Regions from separate parts of the Roseovarius sp. THAF9 genome, predicted to be linked through region 1. Evidence: riboswitches for the same ligand, from Rfam matches in the RefSeq annotation. Region 1 holds a riboswitch; each other region holds the start of a gene.
What was found. Region 1 has a riboswitch for thiamine pyrophosphate ahead of FIU86_RS05805 (FAD-dependent oxidoreductase). Riboswitches for the same ligand answer to the same signal wherever they lie in the genome.
Positions count from the first base shown of each region.

Region 2: another riboswitch for thiamine pyrophosphate. It lies ahead of thiD (bifunctional hydroxymethylpyrimidine kinase/phosphomethylpyrimidine kinase); the one in region 1 lies ahead of FIU86_RS05805 (FAD-dependent oxidoreductase).
Region 3: another riboswitch for thiamine pyrophosphate. It lies ahead of thiC (phosphomethylpyrimidine synthase ThiC); the one in region 1 lies ahead of FIU86_RS05805 (FAD-dependent oxidoreductase).
Region 4: another riboswitch for thiamine pyrophosphate. It lies ahead of thiB (thiamine ABC transporter substrate binding subunit); the one in region 1 lies ahead of FIU86_RS05805 (FAD-dependent oxidoreductase).

Region 1 covers NZ_CP045404.1:1,177,663-1,183,489, reverse strand. Annotated here, with positions in the region: gene FIU86_RS05830 (matrixin family metalloprotease) at 1-118, opposite strand, end outside; gene FIU86_RS05825 (hypothetical protein) at 420-812, opposite strand; gene FIU86_RS05820 (hypothetical protein) at 866-1,054, opposite strand; gene FIU86_RS05815 (exopolysaccharide biosynthesis protein) at 1,195-1,812, opposite strand; gene FIU86_RS05810 (peptidoglycan-binding protein) at 2,048-3,004, opposite strand; TPP riboswitch at 3,333-3,434, shown strand; gene FIU86_RS05805 (FAD-dependent oxidoreductase) at 3,531-4,526, shown strand; gene thiS (sulfur carrier protein ThiS) at 4,510-4,707, shown strand; gene FIU86_RS05795 (thiazole synthase) at 4,711-5,484, shown strand; gene FIU86_RS05790 (thiamine phosphate synthase) at 5,481-5,827, shown strand, end outside.
Region 2 covers NZ_CP045404.1:55,229-61,055, forward strand. Annotated here, with positions in the region: gene sseA (3-mercaptopyruvate sulfurtransferase) at 1-822, opposite strand, end outside; gene FIU86_RS00255 (hypothetical protein) at 904-1,194, opposite strand; gene smpB (SsrA-binding protein SmpB) at 1,292-1,768, opposite strand; TPP riboswitch at 2,009-2,097, shown strand; gene thiD (bifunctional hydroxymethylpyrimidine kinase/phosphomethylpyrimidine kinase) at 2,134-2,958, shown strand; gene FIU86_RS00270 (exo-alpha-sialidase) at 3,117-4,280, shown strand; gene FIU86_RS00275 (PLP-dependent aminotransferase family protein) at 4,362-5,561, shown strand; gene pncB (nicotinate phosphoribosyltransferase) at 5,607-5,827, shown strand, end outside.
Region 3 covers NZ_CP045404.1:1,661,841-1,667,667, reverse strand. Annotated here, with positions in the region: gene FIU86_RS08205 (cytochrome c biogenesis CcdA family protein) at 1-647, opposite strand, end outside; gene FIU86_RS08200 (sulfurtransferase TusA family protein) at 752-979, shown strand; gene FIU86_RS08195 (phasin family protein) at 1,175-1,540, shown strand; TPP riboswitch at 1,604-1,724, shown strand; gene thiC (phosphomethylpyrimidine synthase ThiC) at 1,832-3,631, shown strand; gene FIU86_RS08185 (ribonuclease E/G) at 3,789-5,827, opposite strand, start outside.
Region 4 covers NZ_CP045404.1:3,697,047-3,702,873, reverse strand. Annotated here, with positions in the region: gene FIU86_RS18160 (thiamine/thiamine pyrophosphate ABC transporter permease ThiP) at 1-1,485, opposite strand, end outside; gene thiB (thiamine ABC transporter substrate binding subunit) at 1,461-2,453, opposite strand; TPP riboswitch at 2,487-2,598, opposite strand; gene serB (phosphoserine phosphatase SerB) at 2,880-3,752, opposite strand; gene FIU86_RS18145 (phosphoserine transaminase) at 4,201-5,355, shown strand; gene FIU86_RS18140 (hypothetical protein) at 5,355-5,827, shown strand, end outside.

The sequences.
Region 1 (5,827 bases):
CCGGTGCGGCCTGCCCTGCATCATCAAGGCCAAGGCCGTCATAATCACAGCTGCTTGCATAGGGTCGGAACTCGGCGCAAATCTGGCACATGAAAAATCCCCGAAATTCATATTTCATACGCGAGAAGCGTCTCCGCTTGCATACGCGAGAAGCGCCTATGTACCGTCTTAAGAGGCCCATGCTCTTCGCGCAATTGTATAGAAGGCTCTGGCAAAACGTGTTTCGGACGTGCCACACAACGCGGCTGTACGCGCGGTCCACGAGCCTGGTTACGGAAACCGCGTGCAGGCTACGTCAAGGGGCGGCGCGTGTTTGCGTCGACGCCGAAATGCGACCGTAGTTTCAAGCTGTCGTTCGTGCGATACACGGTTTTTGATGGACCTGCCCAAACAAGACCGCAGAGACCGACAGAGCCAGCCTACTCCCCCGTATCGTCAAGCTTTGCGGGCTCCAGACCCAAATAATGCGCCGCCAGCGCCGCAATCTCTTCATCCGTCAGATCCTTCGAGGCCTTGAACATCAACTCCGCCGCCCGGCCCCTGCCGCGGTTGCCTTCACGCCACAGCGTCAGGTGTTGGGCAACATAGGGCGCGTGCTGTCCGGCTCGCGACGGAAAGGCCGGATTGATCGGCGCGCTCTGCGGCCCGTAACAGGCCCGACACGCCGGCACGCTTTGCGCGCCGCCCTCGGCAAAAGCCAAAACCCGGACTTCCGCGGCCAGCTCCGACCGCTCCGGCGCCGTGCCCTCGGGCGCGGCGCCACCAAAATTCCGGGTCAGCCGCTCGACCGATGCATTGGGAAGCTGGCTCATCACCTCTTACATGATCCCGCTTTCGCGCGTGCCCAGAACTGGTGGCCAGTGACCTACACGCGCACCCCCTCGCCATTGTCGCGCTGCCAGGGCATCTCGCTCAGCGCATAGGCCAGCAGGATCGACCGCAGGATTACCGGCACAACCACGCCGCCCCCAATGGTCAGCGCTTCGGCCGCATGCGCATTCAGCGGGCGCGGCACAATCTTCGTCACAAAATAGATCAGCAAGTTCAGCGCCACCCACAACACCCGGGCCCCACCAAGCATCAACTAGAAAAGCGTCACCAGCACCTCGGCGTCGCGCCCCGCCGGATCCAGAACCGATTGCGGAGCGTACCAGTCGCCCAGCGCAAAAAACGGCAATAGGACCGCCGGCCACCTCACAGCAGGAACCGGGCCAGAAGCCCCGCGCCCACCGCGTAGGGCAGCATCGCCAACAGGAAAACCAAGCCGTCGCGGGTCAGCATCGCCATCACAAGAAGGCAAACGCCCGTGGCCGCAATCGACCCCGAGAACGGGATAAACTCAAGAAACGGCATGGCCATCCCGCTCAGCAGACAGATCCCCTGCGGCACCCACATCAACGGGCGGTGAAATAGAAAAGAAAGGCGTTGACCGGTATGGCGCTCGATCCACTCCATCACCGGCGTGATCCGTGCCATCGCGTGGTCAAGCTTGTCGCCATCGATGGTCTTTCGCTTCAGCCGGCCCGGCAGATAGAACTCCTTCATCCCCAGGATCAATTCGACCGAGAACAGCGCTATCAGAATACCGCAAACCATCGACACACCCGGTATCCCCGACAGTGGCGTCGCCGCGATCAGCGCTGGCACGAAAATCAGGGGCAGAACCCCGGCCTGCCCGGCGGCCTCCAGGATCGAACCCAGGGAAACCTCCGGCTTGTCGGCCACCGACCGGATCCTTTCGATCACGTCCATCAGAGGATGGGCACTCGATACTTCGGTGGTGCGGGTCACGGTGCGCAGTCTTCCGAGCACTCACCACCACCGGCCAATGTAAAGGATCCGTCCCAAAATTCGAGGCGCGGAGCCGGGCCAGGAAATCTTGCAGATTGTCTGTGATGCATCTTTGGCTTTCTTGTATCGCGGATATAACGCCGATGCCCAAATTCAGTTCCCGCAAAAACTGCCCCGCCCGCTGTTTCCCGTCAGGACGGTGGCATTGGCCCAGGTACTGCCCCCGGAGCTTAGGATGAGTGATGTTCCAGTATGCCTAGCGCCAGACGAAACGGCAATCGTAAAGCACGCCGAACACCCCGCGCTTGCAGACCCGCACGCGCTTGGCCTTGCGTTTGGGCTTCGGCTTGGGCTGAGTTTGCAGGAACGCTTGGTACTCGGTCTCGCTTTGCTCGCGAAGGGCGGTCAGTTGAAAATCGTCGAGATATCCGCTGACCGGGAAGCCCTGCTCCGCCTGCCACGACGTAATCGCCGTGCGGGTATTCGGTCCAAAGACGCCGTCTGCGCCGCCGGGATCGTGCTCAACCAGGCGCAGGCGGTTCTGGATCTCGCGGCGCTCGCTGCGCGACAGGTCCAGCGCCGCCTCGATCTCTTCGGTCGCAAGCGCCGTCGGATCCACCCGCGCCGTGCCCAGAACCTCCGGCTCCGTCACCAGCGGGGCGGACTCGACGATGTTGACCGTGCCCACCGTTTCAGGCGTGAACGTCGCCTCATAGGTCGTTTCGGTTCCGCTGACAGTATAGGGCGCGCAGTCTTCCAGTGCCACGACGGCATCCAGAAACAGCCGCCGGTGAATCGCTGATTGCGCCTCGTCGCCCACGTGCCGGGGGATACCCCGCAAGAGGCCCGCACTGTCCAGAACGAAGCTGATCGTAACCGCGTCATCGCCGTCGGAGCCTGTCGCACCGTTGTAACAGGCGGCGATCTGGTCCCGCAGAGGGCGCGCCGTGCCGGGCTGGTCCAGTGGCAGCGGATCATTGCGCGTCGTCGCCGGTTCGGGCAGCACGTCCGCCTCGGGCACCTGCGCCGTTGTTGCACGGTCTTCGTCATCCGCCGCGCCGTTGGCGGCAGGATCGGCCCGGTCCGCATCCGCCCCGGTCACGTCGATGCCGGCGCCGCCCTGCGCCGGTGCAGAGTCCTCGAGAGGCGTCGCGGTGACCGGCGGCTCCGGCAGTGGCTCGGGAAGCGGCTCTGCCCCTTGCGTCTGACCCATTGCTCCACCCGCCCCGAGCGTCAGCGCCGCGCAAATCCGGACACCCGCTCGAAACCGAAGATTGAACAAACCGCGTGCGCCTGTCACAACATCGCCCTCCATGATCCTATGCGCAGAATAAGGCGTGCAAGGGCCCGAACGTCAAGGTTGAGCCCGTGAAACGGCCCCGTCGACGGCGGCGCAATGCCAACCGCTGCCGCGCCGGCGGGCCAATTGGGCGCGCACCGGATTGGCCAGATTGCGCATCAGACGTTGCAGCACGCGCATCGCTGAACTATCTATGCAACCGATGCGGCGCCCGCGCACACCAAGGATGCCGGACCGCAAAATTCATCCGTCGGGGGGCCCGCAAAGGGCTGAGAGGTGCGCGCACCGACCCGTCGAACCTGATCCGGGCAATACCGGCGTAGGGAACGGGTAGAATGTGCAAGCAAGGCACAGGCTCATTCTTACGTTGGCACGCCCCCAGACATGGAGACGCGCCAGTGACACAGCGATTGACCACGCCCGCAGCAGGCCCGCCGGCATGACATCCGTGACCGTCATCGGCGCCGGTGTCGCCGGTCTGTGCGTGGCCCGCACCCTGCTGGATCGTGGCGTGGCAGTGACTCTGATCGACCGCCACGCAACGCCCGGGCCGCATGCCTGTTCGTGGTGGGCCGGGGGAATGCTCGCCCCCTTTTGTGAAGGCGAGAGCGCCGAGGAACCCGTGCTGCGCCTCGGGGCTGAGGCCGCCGATTGGTGGAAGGCCCATACCGACTGCGTCATCCGGCGCGGTTCGCTAGTGGTTTCACCGGGCCGCGACAAGGCCGATCTCGCGCGCTTTGCCCGGCTGACAACGGGCCACCGCGCCGTCACCGGCCCCGAGATTCCCGAACTGGAACCAGACCTCGGCACGCGTTTTGATCGCGGTCTTTTTTTCGAGAGCGAGGCGCATCTCGCCCCTCGCGCCGCGCTGGCGACACTCCACAACAGCCTCATTGCCGACGGTGCCACCTTCCGACAGGAAGAGGCCGACCCGGACGCCCTTGCCGCCAAGGGATTGACGGTTGACTGCCGCGGCTTTGCCGCGCGCGACGCCCTGACCGATCTGCGCGGCGTGAAAGGTGAGATGCTGATCCTCTCCTGCCCCGATGTGACCCTGTCACGTCCAATCCGCGTGCTGCACCCTCGCGTGCCGATCTACGTCGTGCCGCGCGGCGACGGGATGTTCATGCTCGGCGCCACGATGGTCGAGGGCCGCGCCGGACGCAACGTCACCGCCCGCGCCATGCTGGAACTGCTCAGCACGGCTTATGCGCTGAACCCGGCCTTCGGCGAGGCCGAAGTGGTCGAGATCGGCGTCGACAGCCGCCCCGCCTTTCCCGACAACCTGCCGCGCATCCGCCGCGACGGCACACTGATCCGCGCCAACGGGCTTTACCGCCACGGCTTTTTGCTGGCTCCCGCGCTGGCCCGTATGGTCGCGGACCTGATCCTTCACGACAAGACACCGGAGGTTTCCGATGAAATTGCAGCTTAACGGCACGCCCGTGACTGCCGAGGTCGCCACCCTGGCTGACCTTCTTGCGGCCCATGGCTACGGCGACGCCAAGGTGGCGACGGCGGTCAACGGCACCTTCGTGCCCGCGCCTTTGCGCGCCGACCACACGCTTGCCGAAGGCGACAGCATCGAAGTGCTGGCGCCCATGCAGGGCGGCTGAGCCATGCGCGACTTCTACGGCACCACGCTTGCCAACGGCTTCATGCTGGGCACCGCCCAATACCCCTCGCCCGCCATCCTGGCCGAGGCGTTCCGGCGCAGCGGCGCCAGCGTCGCCACCGTCTCGCTACGCCGCGAAAGTGGGCAGGACCGCGCGGGCCAGGATTTCTGGAACCTGATCCGCGATCTGGGCGTGCACATCCTGCCCAACACCGCCGGCTGCCACAGCGTGAAAGAGGCAGTGACCACCGCGCACATGGCGCGCGAGGTGTTCGACACGCCCTGGATCAAGCTGGAGGTCATCGGCGAGGAAGATACCCTGCAACCAGATGTCTTCGGCTTGGTCGAGGCCGCGCGCATCCTGACCGAGGACGGCTTCCAGGTCTTTCCCTACACCACCGAAGATCTCGTCGTGGCCGACCGCCTGCTCAACGCCGGCTGCGAAGTGCTTATGCCCTGGGGCGCGCCGATCGGCTCGGGGCTGGGCCTGAACAACATCTTCGGCCTGCGCGCGCTGCGGGCGCATTTCCCAGACGTGCCACTGGTGATCGACGCAGGTCTGCGTCTGCCCTCACAGGCGACGGCGGCGATGGAGCTGGGCTATGACGCAATCCTTCTCAACACCGCCGTGGCCAAGGCGGGCGACCCGGCGGCGATGGCCGAAGCCTTCGCGCTTGCCCTCAAGGCCGGGAAACTCGCCCAATCCGCCGACCCGATGGAGCCGCGCGACATGGCCGCCCCGTCGACTCCGATCATCGGCAAGGCGTTCCTCGAATGACGCTCGACCCCTTCTATCCCATATTCGACAGCGCCGACTGGATCGAACGCCTCGTGCCTCTTGGCATCAAGCTGGTGCAACTGCGCGTGAAGGACGCGGCACCGGACACCCTGCGCGACCACATCCTGCGGTCCAAGGCAGTCTGCGACGCGCATGGCTGCACGCTCATCGTCAACGACCATTGGAGCGAGGCCATCGACACTGGCTGCACCTACATTCATCTTGGACAGGAAGACCTTGATACCGCTGACATATCTTCCATCCGTGATGCTGGCCTGCGCCTTGGTATCAGCACCCATGACAAGGCCGAACTCGACCGCGCGCTGGCACTGAAACCCGACTA
Region 2 (5,827 bases), 1.1 Mb from region 1:
GGCGCCCCATTCGGTCCATGATCCGTCGTAAAGCGCGTGGTCGATCTTGCCGATCCGTTCCAGCGCAAGGTTGATCACCGCAGCTGTCACGCCGGAGCCGCAGCTTGTGATGACGGGCTTCGAGAGGTCCGCGCCGGCGGCATCGAAGACCGCGCGCAATTCGTCGGGGGATTTCATCGTGCCGTCGTCGTTGAGCAGGGTGCTGTAGGGCACGTTGCGGGAGTTGGGGATGTGCCCGGCGCGCAGCCCTTCGCGCGGTTCGGGCTCGTCACCCCGGAACCGACCGGGCGCACGGGCGTCCAGGATGGTGTAGTCGCCCAGCTTGGACGCCGAGGCGACCTGCGTCACGTCCTTGACCCGGTGCGCCTCGCGCCGGACAGTCATGTGCCGGTCGCGGATCATCGGGGGCAAGTCCTCGGTCGGGCGGCCCTCGGCCAGCCACTTGGGCAGGCCGCCGTCCAGAACCGCCACGTCGTATTGTCCCATCAGGCGAAAGAGCCACCAGACACGGGCCGCCGAGAAGAGGCCGTGGCTGTCGTAGACCACCACCTGGTGACCGTCGCCCACGCCCATCTGGCGCAGGCGCGACATGAACTTTTCCACCGGAGGCGCCATATGCGGCAGGTCGGAGCGATGGTCGGAAATGTCGTCGATATCAAAGAACCGGGCGCCGGGGATGTGGGCCTCGTCGTATTCCGCTTTCGCGTCGCGCTCGACGCCCGGCAGGAAATAGGTGGCATCCAGAACCCGCAGGTCAGGATCATTGAGATGCGCCGCCAGCCAATCGGTGGATACCAGTGTTTTCGGATCGTCGTTTGCCATGACAGCCCCCTGAAACCGTTGCTATTGACGTAGCGCGGGACGCGGGACAGTGCAAGCGGGCGGGGTGTGCTGTGCCCAGTGTCAGCGGGTCAGCAGATTGCGCAGCAGACCAGCGGCCAGAAGGCAGGCGCCGCCGCCCAGTCCTCCCGCGGCCAGTTGAGTCGTCAGTGCCGTGGGGTCGAGTGCGGCGCTGTCGGGCGCGGTTTGCGCAAGGCCGCCAAAGCCCAGCAAGCCAAGGGCATGGCCGCCCAGGGCGCCGCCGAGAACACCGGCGAAAGAGTTGATCATGAGGCCGAGATTGAAGCGGGGAACAAGGCCGCCGGCGACGTTGCCGCCGATGGCGCCGGCAATGAGGCTGAGCAGTAGATCCATGCCTTTGGTCTTCCCCTTCCAGGCTGCGCGGGTGGCGCGACACGGGCAAGATAGTAGCAAATGGCGCGTCAGCCGCGGAGGGCGAAAACCAAAGGCGTCACATACCGTGGCGCAAAAGCCGCTGCTTCTGGCGGTTCCAGTCGCGCTTGGCCTCGGTCTGGCGCTTGTCGGTGTTCTTCTTGCCCTTGGCGATGCCGATCTTGATCTTGGCGATACCGCGGTCGTTGAAATACATCACCAGCGGCACGAGGGTCATCCCCTTGCGCTGGGTCTCGTTCCAAAGGCGCGCCATTTCCTTGCGGGAAACCAAGAGCTTGCGGCGGCGACGGTCCTCGTGGCCGAAAGGCACGGCCTGTTCGTAGGGGGCGATGTAGCTGTTGACCAGCCACAGCTCGCCATCCTCGACCGCGGCGTAACTTTCGGCGATGTTGGAAGTCTTCTGGCGCAGGGATTTGACCTCGGAGCCTTCGAGCACCATTCCGCATTCGAGATCGTCCTCGATGGCATAGTCGTGCCGCGCCTTGCGGTTCTCGGCGACGACCTTGTAGTTCGGGTTGATCTTGGGTTTCACCATGTCGGGCCTGCCTTGGGAACGTGCAAGAAACGAAGATAGCCCCTGCAGGTCCACCTTCCAACCCCTTGTGGCCGAATCGAAAAGTTAACACTGGGAAGAAGTCGAAAACCGCGTCGGTATCGCGTCGGTATGTCCGACTGTATCGCGTTGGTGCACGGACGCGAACCCCTTTCGTAAAGACGCCGCGCGTTGCGCGCCGTGCCGGTGCGGTTGACAGAGGGCCGCCCGCGCTTATCCTGACGTCCGAGCCAGGGGCGCCTTCGGGCTGAGATGCACCCTTTGAACCTGAACCAGATCATGCTGGCGGAGGAAGGCGGGACCGGAGCCGGTCGGACCCAGCCTTTCGTCGCCTCGAAAGGAGCCGGATGACCCTCGAGACAAGGAACACAGCCAAGGGCCGGATTGCCAACATCCTGTCGGTCGCGGGCTCGGACCCGTCGGGTGGGGCGGGCGTGCAGGCCGATCTCAAGGCGATCTCGGCGAACGGAGCCTACGGCATGGCGGTGCTGACGGCGTTGACGGCGCAGAACACCCAAGGCGTGCAGGGCGTGCACATGGTGCCGCCGGACTTCGTGGCGGATCAGATCCGGGTGGTGGCCGAGGATGTGCGGATCGACGCGGTGAAGATCGGAATGATCGCCACGGCAGAGATCGCGCGGGCGGTGGCGGACGCCTTGCCGGACGTGCCGGTGGTGCTGGACCCGGTGATGGTGGCCAAGGGGGGCGCGTCGCTTTTGGCCGAGGACGCGGTGGTGGCGCTGCGCGAAGCGCTGGTGCCGAAGGCGGCGGTGATCACGCCGAACGTGCCGGAGGCGGCGGCGTTGCTGGGCTGCGACGAGGCGGTGACGCGGGAGGCGATGGCCGAACAGGCGGAGGCGTTGCGGGCGCTGGGCTGTGGCGCGGTGCTGCTGAAAGGCGGGCACCTTGAGGGCGAGAGCAGCCCGGACGTGCTGGCTGATGCGGGTGGCGTGCATTGGTTCGAGGGCGCGCGGGTGGCGACGCGGAACACCCACGGCACGGGATGCACCCTGTCGGCGGCGCTGGCGGCCCGGATCGGGCGGGGAGACCCTTTGCCCGAGGCGGTGGCCGAGGCCAAGGCCTATGTCGCGCGGGCGATTGCCGGGGCCGGAGCGCTGGATGTCGGGTCGGGCCATGGGCCGACGCATCATTTTGCGGGGATATGGGCGTGACGTTCGTATCAGAGCGCACCCCGCCCCGGACCTGATCCGGGACCTCTGACCCGATGGAAACAAGATTGCCTTTGGCGGATCCGGATCGGCCGGTTCCCGCTCTCGGGAATCGCGGCGGGACGTGGTAGGCTCTGGCAACCCAAGCGGAGCCCCGTGCCATGCCTTCTCCCAGCGTCAGCCTTCTTGTCGGGACCACCAAGGGTGCCTTTATCCTGTCCGCAGGCGCGGGCCGCGACAGTTGGGACGTGACCGGCCCGCATTGCGACGGTTGGTGCATCAACCACATGGCGGGCGATCCCGACACCGGCACGATCTGGGCCGGGGGTGGCGGTGCGTTTTTCGGGGCAGGCGTGTGGCGGTCAGAGGATCGGGGCCGGTCCTGGACGCTGGAGCGCCTGACGCGCGGGCAGATGGATGACTGGGCGGCGCACGATCCGGGCTTTGCCGAGATGATCGGCTGGACCGACGCGCCGCTGCCGTTCGACGACGCCTTTGAACAGGTCTGGTCGCTGGGGTTCGCGCACGGGACGCTGTATGCCGGGACGAAGCCCGCGACCCTTCTGAAGAGTACCGATCATGGCCGGACATGGGCCCAGGTGGATGCGCTGACCGCGCATCCGTCGGCGAAGGACTGGAACCCCGGGGCGGCGGGACTGGTCCTGCACACGATCGTGTTCGACCCCGGCGCGCCCGAAAAGCAATGGATCGGGATTTCCGCCGCCGGGGTCTTTGCCACCGAGGACGGCGGGGCGACTTGGGAGCGGCGCAACCGGCTGTCCAATGCCGAGGCCTGCGGCGCGCATGACCATCCCGCCGCCCCGAGCGGCGGTGAGACCGGGCATTGCGTGCATAACATCATGCGCGCCCCGGGCGACGCGGACCTGCTCTATCAGCAGAACCATCACGGCGTCTGGCGGTCCTCTGATGGCGGGCGGTCGTGGGACGACATCACGCCGGGTCTGCCGTCGACCTTCGGCTTTCCGATCCGGGTACATCCGCGCGATCCGCGCACGATCTGGACGCTGCCGCTGAATGGCGACATGGCGGGGCGGTATCCGCCCGACGCGGCCTGCGCCGTCTGGCGGTCGCGCGACGGGGGCGAGACGTGGGAGGCGCTGCGCGAGGGGCTGCCGCAAAAGAACTGTTTCTTCACCGTGCTGCGGCAGGCCATGGCGGGGGATACGCTGGATACGCCGGGGCTGTATTTCGGAACCAATTCGGGGTCTGTCTTTGCCAGCCTTGACGAGGGCGACAGCTGGCGCGAGATTGCGCGGCACATGCCCACCATCCTGTCGGTCGAGGCGTTCGCGCCTGCCGACTGAGCGCGCAGTACGGGAATTGAACAGTCGTTCATTTTCCTTTATGCACGCCGCGACCCCTTGCACGACTTCGGGAGACAGCCGATGCCCCAGCGCCCCGCCTTTGCCAAATGGCTTGACGACACCAACGACGTGACCGCCACCTTCCTGGCCGCCGGGCGTATTCCCGGGCTGGTCAACCTTGGCGGTGGCCTGCCGGGGACCGAGATCTGGCCGGTCGAGGACATGACGAAGCTGGCGACGTCCGCCGTGGCCGATCATGCGGATGAGACGCTGGCCTATGCCCCTGTCGCGGGCCTGCCCAAGCTGCGCGACCTGATCGCGGCACGGTATTCCGAAGGGGACCTGACGCTGACGCGCGACAACGTGCTGATCACAGCGGGCGGGGCGCAGGCGCTGAACCTCATTGGCACGGTGTTGCTGGAGGAGGGCAGCACCGTTGCGTCGCAGACGCCGGCCTATCTGGGGGCGTTGGACAACTGGCGGCCGCGCCAGCCGGTCTATCGCCCGATGCGGCTGGAGGCGAATGACCTTGACCCGGTGGCGGCGATGACCGGCGCGCAGTTTGCCTATACCGTGCCGAATTTCTCGAACCCGACGGGCAAGCTGGTGAATGCGGCGACGCGTCGGCGGCTGGTGGATGCGGCGCACGCGACCGGCACGTGGCTGATCGAGGATGATCCTTACGGCACGCTTTATTATGACGACGCGCCGATGCCGCGGATGCTGACGCTGTCGGCCGAGGAGGCCGGGGCGCCATATGACGGGCCGGTGATCTATCTTGGCACGGTGTCCAAGGAGCTGGCGCCGGGTTTGCGGATCGGCTGGATCATCGCGGCGCCCGAGATGATCGAAGTGCTGAAAGCCGCCAAGCAGAGCGCCGACATGTGCACCAGCGGCCTGTGCCAGCAGATCACCCATGACGCGTTCGCCACCGGGCTGGCCGATGACATGCTGCCGGGTATCCTCGACCTTTACCGCACGCGGCGCGATGCGCTGTGTGCGGCGATGGACGAACATCTGCCCGACCTGTTCACATGGGAGCGGCCCACGGGGGGCATGTTCGTCTGGGCCACGGCGAAGGACCCCGCGCTGGATACCAACCGGCTGATGGAGGTGGGGCTGGAGCATGGGGTGTGCATCTCGCCGTCGTCGGTGTTCGACCCGGAGGGGCGCGACCACAGTTCGATCCGCATCAACTTTACCTACAATACCGAGGACAAGCTGGCGACCGGCATCGAGCGGCTGGCCACCGCCACCCGCGCCGCGCTTGCGGAGACCTGACCCTTTTGCTCTAACGGGCGGCAACATGACTACCCGGAGGCCGCCATGGTCGACATCGCAACCCGTGTCTGGAACCACAAGTGGAAGATCGACCCGATCGTCCGGTCGCTGATCGATACCGATTTCTACAAGCTGCTGATGTGCCAGTCGGTGTTTCGCAACCGTCCGCACACCTCCGTCACCTTCTCGCTGATCAACCGCAGCAAGGATATCCGACTGGCCGAACTGGTGGACGAGGGCGAACTGCGCGAACAGCTGGACCACAT
Region 3 (5,827 bases), 480 kb from region 1:
ATGATGCGCTCGATCTGATCCATGTGGCGTTTCATCCAGGCCATCAGGCCGGTCAGGCGCGGCAGGAACGCGGCGACCAGCAGGAAGGGAATGCCAAGCCCCGCGGCATAGACCGCGAGCAGCAGCGTGCCGCGGGTGACCGAGGCTTCGGACGCCGCCAGAGACAGGATCGCGCCCAGCTGCGGGCCGATGCAGGGCGTCCAGCCGAAGGCGAAGGCGAGACCGAGAATATAGGCGCCGAACGTGGTGCCGCCCTTGTCGCCCACGTCGAGGCGCGCCTCGCGGTCCATGATGCCGATGCGGAAGATGCCAAGGAAATGCAGGCCGAAGATCATCACGATGAGGCCCGCGGCGGTGTTGAAGTAGTCCTGGTATTGCAGGAACGCGCGGCCAAAGGTCGAGGCGGCGAAGCCGAGGAACAGGAACACGGTCGACAGGCCCAGCACGAAGAAAAGCGCGGGCAGAATCGCCTTGTTGCGCGTGGTGCGCTCGGACTGCAGGTCGGTCACGGTGACGCCGCTCATGTAGGCGAGGTAGGGCGGCACGATGGGCAGTACGCAGGGGCTGAGAAACGAGAAGACGCCGGCCACGAGCGCGATGGCCATGGCGGGGATCAGGGTGGCGTCTATGAGATCGATTCCGAACATGCCTTTCGTCTAGTGCAAAATTCGGGGGGCGTCACGCGGCGTGGGGTCACGGGCGGGTCACATCTCGGTGGACAGGCTGTAACGGTTGGATTACCTCCACGCGCATGAGCGAACCTGAGACCATCGACGCCGTGGGGCTCTTGTGCCCCCTGCCCGTGCTGAAGCTGCGCAAGCGGATGAAGCCGCTTGGTGCGGGCGAGGTGGTGGTGCTGCGGGCGGATGACCCGGCGGCGGTGATCGACGTGCCGCATTTCTGCGCCGAGGCGGGGCATGAGCTGATCGAGACGGTCGAGGACGGGGCTGTTACGCTTTACCGGGTGCGCAAGGGCTGAAACGCGCGGGGTGCGACAACGGCGCAGGGGGCGGCAGGCCGGTTGCGCTGTACCTCAGGGGAGCCACGTCATATAATTGTTACGTTCCCGAATGGCGCGAGGCGCGTGTTTCGGTGTGTTGTGCCAGATCGGAAGACGTTCCCGCAAAGACCGCGCCACCGCGGCCTTTGCCGAAGCTCGGAAGGAGTGGCGCAGATGGCAAAATCGACGAAGAAACCCACCGAAACCCCGGACGCGACCGACCCGGCCCATGCTGGCATGGCGGCCGCGATGGCCGCGTTCAGCCCGGTGGCGACGACCGCATGGTTCGACATGGTGCAGGAAAGCATGCGCTTCATGTCCGAACGGCTGGAGAAGGACCTGGAGGCGCAGCGCGCGATGCTGGCCTGCAAAACGCCGCAGGAGCTGATGCAGGTGCAAAGCGATTTCATGAAGAAGGCGTTCACGGACTATACCGAAGAAACGCGGCGGATGATGGAGATGATGGGCGTGGCGATGAAGGTGGATATCAAGGACACCGCCCCGACGACCCGGCGCAATTACGACGATGTGCCGGTCTGATCCGCACCGCCCAAGACTTTTCCCGATTGTCCGTTGAAATGACGGCGGCGCTTCGCTAGCCTCTCGCTTACGCAGGGGGGTCCCGCCCAGGGGACTGAGAGGCTGACAGGGCATGTGCCCGGTGACGCGACCCTTTGAACCTGACCCAGTTGACACTGGCGTAGGAAGCTAGGATCGCATCCCCGGACATCCGGGCACTGTTTTCCGAAGACGGGGCGCATCGCCCCCGCGTTTCCCTCAAGCCACGACTCATCTGGTGTCTTTTCGAGTAATCGCTTGAGGAGCGCCAAAATGAACGTACCCAATCCCAAGATCACCACGGGCGAGCTGCCCGCGTCGCGCAAGATCTACGTGAAAGGCACGCAACACCCCGAGATCCGCGTGCCGATGCGCGAGATTTCCGTGCATCCCACGTCCGGCGAGGAACCCCTGCCCGTCTATGACAGTTCCGGGCCCTATACCGACCCGAATGTTCTGACCGATATCCGCGAAGGGCTGCCCCGCCTGCGCCGCGACTGGATCGAGGCGCGCGGCGATGTCGAGGAATACGAGGGCCGTCATGTGAAGCCCGAGGATAACGGTTTCGTCGAAGGCGACCGACTGACGCCGGAATTTCCCAATATTGCCGCACCGATGCGGGCCAGGGACGGCAAACCTGTCACCCAGCTGGCCTATGCCCGTGCTGGCATCGTGACGCCGGAGATGGAGTTCATCGCGATCCGCGAGAACCAGATGCGCGAGGCCGTGTCCGAAGCCCGCGACGGCAATGACTGGGGCGCCAATATACCCGATTACGTGACGCCCGAATTCGTGCGTAACGAGGTGGCCGCGGGCCGGGCGATCATCCCGGCCAACATCAACCACCCCGAAAGCGAGCCGATGATCATCGGGCGCAATTTCCTGGTGAAGATCAACGCCAACATGGGCACCTCCGCCGTCACATCCTCGATGGAGGAGGAAGTGGACAAGCTGGTGTGGGCAATCCGCTGGGGCGCGGACACGGTGATGGACCTTTCCACCGGGCGCAACATTCACAACACGCGGGAATGGATCATTCGCAACAGCCCTGTGCCGATCGGGACCGTGCCGATCTACCAGGCGCTGGAGAAGGTGAACGGGATCGCCGAGGACCTGACCTGGGAGGTGTTCCGTGACACGCTGATCGAACAGGCGGAACAGGGCGTGGATTATTTCACCATCCATGCCGGCGTGCGGTTGCACATGGTGCCGATGACGGTGGACCGGGTGACGGGCATCGTGTCGCGTGGCGGGTCGATCATGGCCAAGTGGTGCCTGCACCATCACCGCGAAAGCTTTCTCTATGAGCATTTCGAGGAGATCTGCGACATTTGCCGGGCCTATGACGTGTCGTTCAGCCTTGGCGACGGGCTGCGGCCCGGGTCCATCGCGGATGCCAATGACGAAGCGCAGTTCGCCGAATTGGAGACGCTGGGCGAATTGACCAAGATCGCCTGGGCCAAGGATTGCCAGGTGATGATCGAGGGGCCGGGCCATGTGGCCATGCACAAGATCAAGGAGAACATGGACAAGCAATTGGAGTGCTGCCACGAGGCGCCGTTCTATACGCTTGGACCGCTCACCACGGATATCGCGCCGGGGTATGACCATATCACCAGCGGGATCGGCGCGGCGATGATCGGCTGGTTCGGCTGCGCGATGCTGTGCTACGTGACGCCGAAGGAGCATCTGGGCCTGCCCGACCGGGACGATGTGAAGACCGGCGTGATCACCTACAAGATCGCGGCCCACGCCGCCGATCTGGCCAAGGGTCTGCCCGGGGCGCAACGGCGCGACGATGCGCTGAGCCGCGCCCGGTTCGAGTTCCGCTGGGAGGATCAGTTCAACCTGTCGCTGGACCCGGAAACGGCGCGGGAGTTCCATGACCAGACCCTGCCAAAGGAAGCGCACAAGGTGGCGCATTTCTGTTCGATGTGCGGGCCGAAATTCTGCTCGATGCGGATCAGCCACGACATCCGGGCCGAGGCGCAGAAGGAAGGAATGGAGAAGATGGCCTCCAAGTTCCGCGAAGGCGGGGATTTGTACGTGCCGGTGGACGAGACGAAGGAGTGAGCGCCGGGTGGACCCGGCGCTCATCCCGGACCTGATCCGGAATCTCTACGGTCGGGGGTCCCGGGTCAGGCCCGGGACGGGCGGGTCTTGGACCGCCGCGCAGCACAAAAAAACGCCGGGGTCCTGCCCCGGCGTTTCATGTTTCAGTCAGAGCAACTTAGCTGCCGAAGGACCACCAGCCCTTGCGCTTGGGCTTGTCCTCGGCCGGCTCGGGCGTAGCGGTCTCGGCCCTGTCGGCGGCCTCGGCGGCGACCGGCTCGGGCTTCTTGCGCGGAGCGCGTTTGCGGGCCGGCTTCGCCTCGGGCTCGGATGAGGCTTCGGCGGCCTCGGGTGCCGGCTCTGCCGCCGGCTCGGGCGTTGCCTCTGCGGTCGCCTCTTCGGGCGCAGGCTCTTCCTTTTTCTTGCGCGAGCGCGGCTTGGGCTTCGGCTTCTCCGCAGGTTTGTCCTCGGGCGCGATCTCGGCCGTCTCGGACGGGGTCTCGGCGGCGGCCTCTTCCTTAGGCGCGTCGTCGGTCTTTTTCTTGCGAGAGCGGCTCACGCGCTTGGGCTTGTCCTCTTTCGGGGCCTCTTCGGAGGCGTTTTCGGACTCGGCTGCGACGGGCTGGGCCGGTGCGTCGTCCTTCGGCGTCTCGTCCTTTTGGTCGGACGTACCGTCGCCAGAGGGCTGACCATTCTCCTGCTGATCGCCGTTCTGGTTCTGCCCGTTTTCGCCATTGCCCGATTTCGAGCGCGAGCGCCGACGCCGGCGGCGGCGCTTCTTCTTGGGTTGGCCGTCGCCCCCGTCATTGCCGCCGTTGTTGTTGCCGCCCTCATTGCCCTCGTTCTCGGGCGCGGGCGGGGCCTCGGCGGGATCGGGCGTCTCGGCGTCGGCAGCGTCGTCGATATCGTCCATCAGCGAGCTGTCGACCGACACCACGGCGGCAGAGGTCTGTTTCACCACGCGGGACGCGGTCTTGAACTTTTCGAGCGTGAAGTCGGGGCTGACCAGCGTCGGGTCGCCCTCGATCCGCACCGACAGGCCGTAGCGGCCCTCGATCTGCGCGACGTGCTCGCGTTTCTGGTTGATCAGGAAGTTGGCGATGGCCACGGGGCATTTCACCAGCACTTCGCGGGAACGACCGCGGGTGCCCTCCTCCTCGATCTGGCGCAGGATGGAGAGGGCCATGCTGTCGTCCGAGCGGATGAGGCCGGTGCCGTGGCAGGAGGGGCACGGCTGGGTCGTGGCCTCGAGCATGCCGGGGCGCAGACGCTGACGCGACATCTCCATCAGGCCGAAGCCCGAGATGCGGCCCACCTGGATGCGGGCGCGGTCGGTCTTGAGCCGGTCCTTCATGCGCTTTTCGACGGCGGCGTTGTTCTTGCGCTCGTCCATGTCGATGAAGTCGATCACGATCAGGCCGGCAAGGTCGCGCAGGCGCAGTTGGCGGGCGACTTCGTCGGCGGCCTCCAGGTTGGTCTTGAGCGCGGTGTCCTCGATCGAGCCTTCCTTGGTGGCGCGGCCGGAGTTGACGTCGATGGCCACCAGCGCCTCGGTCACGCCGATGACGATATAGCCGCCGGATTTCAGCTGCACAGTGGGGTTGAACATGCCCGCGAGGTACGATTCCACCTGGTAGCGCGCGAAGAGCGGCAAGGTATCGGTGTATTGCTTCACGTTCTTGGCGTGGGACGGCATGATCATCTTCATGAAGTCCTTGGCGATGCGGTAGCCGCGCTCGCCCTCGACATGGACCTCGTCGATCTCGCGGTTGTAAAGGTCGCGGATCGAGCGTTTGATCAGGTCGCCCTCTTCGTAGATCTTGGCGGGCGCGATGGATTTCAGCGTCAGCTCGCGGATTTGCTCCCACAGGCGTTGCAGGTATTCGTAGTCGCGCTTGATCTCGGACTTGGTGCGCTTGGCGCCCGCCGTGCGCACGATCAGGCCCGCGCCCTGGGGCACGTCGATCTCGTTGGCGATCTCTTTCAGCTTCTTGCGGTCGGTCGCATTGGTGATCTTGCGGGAGATGCCGCCGCCGCGTGCGGTGTTGGGCATCAGGACGCAGTAACGACCGGCGAGGCTGAGATACGTGGTGAGGGCTGCGCCCTTGTTGCCGCGCTCTTCCTTGACGACCTGCACCAGCAGGATCTGGCGGACCTTGATGACTTCCTGGATCTTGTAGCGACGCGGGCGCGGTTTGCGCGGCGGGCGGATATCCT
Region 4 (5,827 bases), 1.6 Mb from region 1:
GAAGGACGCGGCGGCGGCGGCCTCCATCTGGTAGGAGCCCATGAGGCGGTAGATCTGCAATGGCAAGGTGGCCACGTCCGGGTCGGCAAAGAGCGTGATGACGCCGAGATCGCCCATCGAGAGGGCGGCGGCCAGACCGGCGGCAAAGCCGATCTGCGGGCGCAGGCGGGGCAGCAGGACATGGCGCAAAAAAGGCAAACCGGCCATGCCGAGAGACAGGCCGAGACGGCCTTGGCGCGCCATGATATCGCGGGCGCGGGGCACGAGGATGCGCAGCGCGAAGGGCAGGACGGTGATAGCGTTGACCAGCGCGGTGACGGGAAGCGCGAAGGCTTGGGGGTTGGCATAGGGCCGGATGGCGATGAAGAGCCCGGTGCCGATCACGAGCGGCGAGGCGGCGAGGCCGAGAAGGCCCGCGATTTCAACCATACGGCCCCGTTCTGTCGCGATGGCGGTGGCCATGGGCAAGGCCATGCACAGCAGCAGGACCGTGCTGAGCGCGGCGACCCATAGGGAGGTGAGCGCGGCGGTCCAGACCTGGCCCGGCATGTCGGCAAAGCCGGGTAGGCCGGACAGAGCGATGGCCATGAGCGGCACGAGCAGGAAGACTGCCGCGACAAGGATGAACAGCGCGTCAATGCACCGCGCGGTGGTCGTTTTTCCGTCGAACCGGCGCAACCCGCGGTCGAGACCGGAGCCGAACCCTTCGCCGCGCGCCAGCCAGAGGGCGATGCCACCGGCGAAAACCGTCAGGCCAAGCTGCACGGCGGACAAAAGCGCGGCCCGCCCAAGATCGAAGTCAAACCTGAACGCTTGGTAAATGGCGAGTTCTATCGTGGTGGCACGCGGCCCGCCGCCGAGGGTGAGCGCGACCGCAAAGCTGGTGAGGCAGATGGCGAAAATCACGGTGAAGGCGCCGGGGACTAGACGCAGAAGCATGGGCAGTTCGATCACGCGGAACATCGACCAGCCATCGATGCCCAGAAGCGTGGCAAGGCGGAAACGTTCGGCGGGAATTTCCTGCCAGCCTTGCAGGACAAGGCGGGTGGCAAGCGGCAGGTTGAAGAACACATGCGCGAGGACCACGCCGTGAAGCCCGTAGATCTGCACCGGAGGCAGGCTGAGCGTGCCGAGGGCCGCGCTGACCCAGCCGCCACGCCCGAAGACCTCGATCAGGCCGAGCACGGCGACGATCACGGGCAGGATGAACGGGGCGCCCAGAAGGGCAATCAGCAGGCTACGGCCGCGGAACCGGCGGCGGGCGAGGGCGCGGGCGACGGGGATGGCCAGAAGCACGGAAAACAAGGCTGATAGGGTGGCCTGTACCAGCGTGAAGCGCAGGGCGGCCCAGTCGGCAGCATTGAAGCCGCGCCCGGTTTCGGCGCGCAGGGCGACCGCCAGAAGCGCCCCGAAGATGAGCACCGCCACGAGGGCGGCGGCGCTCCATCCCGGTCTGGCGCTTAGCGGCTGAGCGCGTTCAGCCATTCATCCAGCGCTGCATCGCGGGCGGCGGCGGCCTCTTCGGCGCTGAGCAGCAGGGATTTTTCCGGTTGGATCAGGGTGTCGAATCCGTCGGGCAGGCCCCCCTCAAGCTCCTTGGCCGGATACATCCAGTTGGTCGTCGGGATGACGGACTGGAAGTCCTGGGTCAGCATGAACGCGAGGAAGCGATCGACCAGTTCGGGCTGGTCAGTAGAGGCCAGTTTCCCGGCTACCTCGACCTGCATGTAATGGCCCTCGTCGAAGGCGGCGGCGGTCTTGCTGGCGTCCTCCTCGGCGATCAGGTGATAGGCGGGCGATGTGGTATAGGAAAGCACCATGTCGGCCTCGCCTTCGAGGAAAAGGCCGTATGCTTCGGTCCAGCCCTTGGTGACGGTGACGATGTTGTCCGACAGGCCTTCCCAGATCGCCGGGGCCTCGTCGCCATAGGCGGTCTTGACCCACATCAGCAGGCCCAGGCCGGGCGTGGAAGAGCGCGGATCCTGGATGACGATGGAGGTGTCGCTGTCGGCCAAGGCCTTGAAATTTTTGGGCGCGTCCATGTCCTTGTCGTGGACGAAGGCGAAATAGCCCCAGTCGTAGGGCAGGAAGACCGGGTCGTCCCAAGAGATCGGCAGATCGAGGTCGGGGGACTGGCCGTGTTCGGCGAAAAGGCCGGTGTCCTTGGCGGCGGCCATCAGGTTGGTGTCGAGGCCGAGGACTATGTCGGCGTCGGTATTCTGCCCCTCCAGCCGGACGCGGGCGAGAAGGGCCGCGCCGTCCTCGACGCCGACGAGATTGAGATCGCAGTTGCAGGTGGCCTCGAACGCCTCTTCGATCTGCGGGCCGGGGCCCCAGTCGGCGACGAAGCTGTCATAGGTGTAGACGGTCAGTTCGGGCGTCCCGCTTGAGTCCTGCGCCATCGCGGACGTGGCGGTGAGCAGACATCCCGCAGTGAAAACAAGGCGTTTCATGGCATCCTCCCTTTCGGCGGAAGGGGCGGCGCGATGCGGGTGCATGACCTTCCCTCCGCCGGTGTCAGCCGGTTCAGGTTCAACGGGTTCGCGATGTGCATCTCAGTCGCCGGGTCTTGGCCGGTCGACACCCCGAGGTTTCAAAGAGGAACGTAGGGGCAAGCCGTGGGCGGGACAAGGCGAATTGGCGAATCGGAAGGTTAATCTCGTCGGAAGGCCCGGAATGACGTCGGTATCGCGTCGGTATTCGGGTGGTATCGCGTCGGTGTTGGCGTCGCTGGTAGCAGAGTAAACGTACAGCGCGGGGTTGCGGCGAAGTAAGAGCAGGTTGACGGTTGCCACAGCCGGTGAGGTTCCGGGTCACGCCCGGGACGGGGTGTGCGGACTGTTGCGGGCTGACCGAGGGCGCATGGGCTTTCGCCCACCCTACAGGATCTGGAAATCGTTGCGGTCGTAACCTTGCAGGTAAAGGAGCGCCGTGAGATCGCCGTGGTTGATGCGCAGATCGCATTCGGCGGCGACGGAGGGCTTGGCATGGAGCGCGACGCCGCTGCCGGCGCGGGCGAGCATCCCGAGGTCGTTCGCGCCGTCGCCCACCGCCAGCACGTCGATGTCGGAGATGTTGAGGCGGGCGGTGATGTCGGCGAGCGCCTGCACCTTGGCCGCGCGCCCCAGGATGGGACGGGCAACGTCGCCGGTGAGCTTGCCGTTCTCGACAAGCAGGGTGTTGGCGCGGTTCTCGTCAAAGCCGAGCAATGTCGCGATATGCGAGGTGAAGGCGGTGAAGCCGCCCGAGACGAGGGCGGTGTAGGCGCCGTGGGCCTTCATCGTAGCGAGCAGGGTGGCGCCGCCGGGCATGAGGGTGATGCGGGTGTCGAGCACCTCGGCGATGACGTCTTCGGGAAGGTCTTTCAGAAGCGCGACGCGTTCCAGAAGGGCGCCTTCGAAGTCGAGTTCACCGTTCATGGCCCGGGCGGTGATGTCTTTCACATGAGCGCCGACGCCGGCCTCCTCGGCCAGTTCGTCGATGCACTCCTGCTGGATCATGGTGCTGTCCATGTCGGCCAGCAACATGCGCTTGCGGCGGTTTTCGGACGGTTGGACGACAAGGTCGGTGCGCAGGGTTTGCAGGTTGTCCCAGACCTCCCATTGGTTGTCGGGGAGCGCGGCCATGTCGAACTCCGCCGCCTCGTCGGGCGAGAGCCAGCGGGCGTCGAACCCGCCCCAGGCGTTGCGCAGGTTCTCGACCAGGGCGGGGTCGAGTGTGCCCGGAGGGGCGATGAGGGTGGTGGTGAACATGGGGGCGTCTCCGCTGTGCGCTTAAGGTGCGGCATAGCGCAGGTTGGGGTGGGGTTCTAGGTGGGGATGATTGGCCGCGCGGAATCAAGGCGCAGCTCACTGCGCTGCCGCGCGATCGCCAGACCGCCCGGACGAGCTGGCGATTGGGAGACGTCGGCGCGCCGATCAAAAGTTTTCCGGATTTAGCTGACATAAAGTGCCCTGAAGTGCTGGCGGTCGCCATCCCGCGGTCTGGCGACCACGCGGCTTGGGATGGAGCGCGTGGGTTTTCACCCACCCTACGCGCGCCGAAACGAAGTTTCCTATGATAGCCGTCCGGGTCGCATCCGTACACTGAACTGCCGCTGGCAAGCGATTTCTAGGCTTGCGGGCTGCGGGCGACAGGCGTATCCAGACAATTGGGACACCCCTCCCCAACGAGGGGCGCTTATCTGGAAGGATAGCAGCAATGGCTACTGACTACCCGGCGACGCGGCCGGCGAATCCGCGTTTTTCCTCCGGCCCCTGTGCCAAACCCCCCGTTTTTGACCTGAGCAAGCTTAACGACGCCCCGTTGGGCCGGTCGCACCGTGCCGCCGTGGGCAAGGCCAAGCTGAAGGCCGCGATTGACGGCACGCGCGAGGTGCTGGGGATTCCCGACGACTACAAGGTCGGCATCGTGCCCGCGTCCGATACCGGCGCGGTCGAGATGGCGATGTGGAGCCTGCTTGGCGAACGCAAGGTCGAGATGCTGGCTTGGGAAAGCTTTGGCGCGGGCTGGGTCACCGATGCGGTGAAGCAACTGAAGCTCGATGCCGAGGTCAAGACAGCCGAGTATGGCGAGATCGTCGATCTGAACGGCGTGGATACGGACAATGACGTGGTCTTTACGTGGAACGGCACGACGAGCGGCGTGCGCGTGCCGGATGGCGATTGGATCAAGGCGGACCGTCAGGGGCTGACGATCTGTGACGCGACCTCTGCGGCGTTTGCGCAGGACCTGCCGTGGGACAAGCTGGATGTGGTGACGTTCTCTTGGCAGAAGGTGTTGGGCGGCGAGGCGGCGCACGGGATGCTGATCCTGAGCCCCCGCGCGGTGGAACGGCTGGAGAGCTATACGCCGCCCTGGCCGATGCCGAAGATTTTCCGACTGACCAAGGGTGGCAAGCTGAACGAGGGCATTTTCGAGGGTGCGACGATCAACACGCCGTCGATGCTGGCGGTGGAGGATTACCTGCTGGCGCTCGACTGGGCACGCTCGGTCGGCGGGCTGAGTGGCCTGATGGCGCGGGCGGATGCCAACACCAAGGCGGTGGCGGATTTCGTCGGCACGCATGAGTGGGTCGCGTTCCTGGCCGAGGACCCGGCCACGGCGTCGAACACCAGCGTCTGCCTGAAGTTCACCGATGACCGGATCAGCGACGGTGCGGCGTTTGCCAAGGCCGTGGCCAAGCGGCTGGAGGCCGAGGGCGTGGCCTATGACGTGGGCGCCTATCGGGATGCGCCTCCGGGCCTGCGCATCTGGTGCGGGGGCACGGTGGAGACGGCCGATGTGGCCGCGCTGATGCCGTGGATCGAATGGGCGTTCAACGCCGAGATCGCGGCACTGGCGGAAACGGTCTGATGACCTTCGCCGATCCGCTGGTGCGCCAGCTGGCCGATTTCGTGGAAAGCATCGGCATCGAGGTGCGGGCCGTGGACATGCCGGAACCCACCTTCCTTCCCGGGCTGGACATCCGGGATGGCGCGCTGTGCATCGACGCGGCGCGGCTGGCCTATCCGGGCGATATCCTGCACGAGGCCGGTCATATTGCCGTTGCCGATGCCGCGCGGCGAGACCAGCCGGCGCTGAAGCCGACACAGGCAGAGGAAATGGCCGCCATGGCATGGTCCTATGCCGCCGTGCGGAACCTGGGCCTTCCGGAGGAAACCGTGTTTCACGGCGACGGCTACCAAGGCGGGGCCGGCAACCTCGTGGACGCGTTTCGCGACGGTGGCGGGCCCGGTGTGCCGGTTCTGGGGTGGCTGGAGCTGACCACGGATCCCCATGCGCCCCACGCGGAGGGCAAACGCTGTTTCCCGCACATGGACCGCTG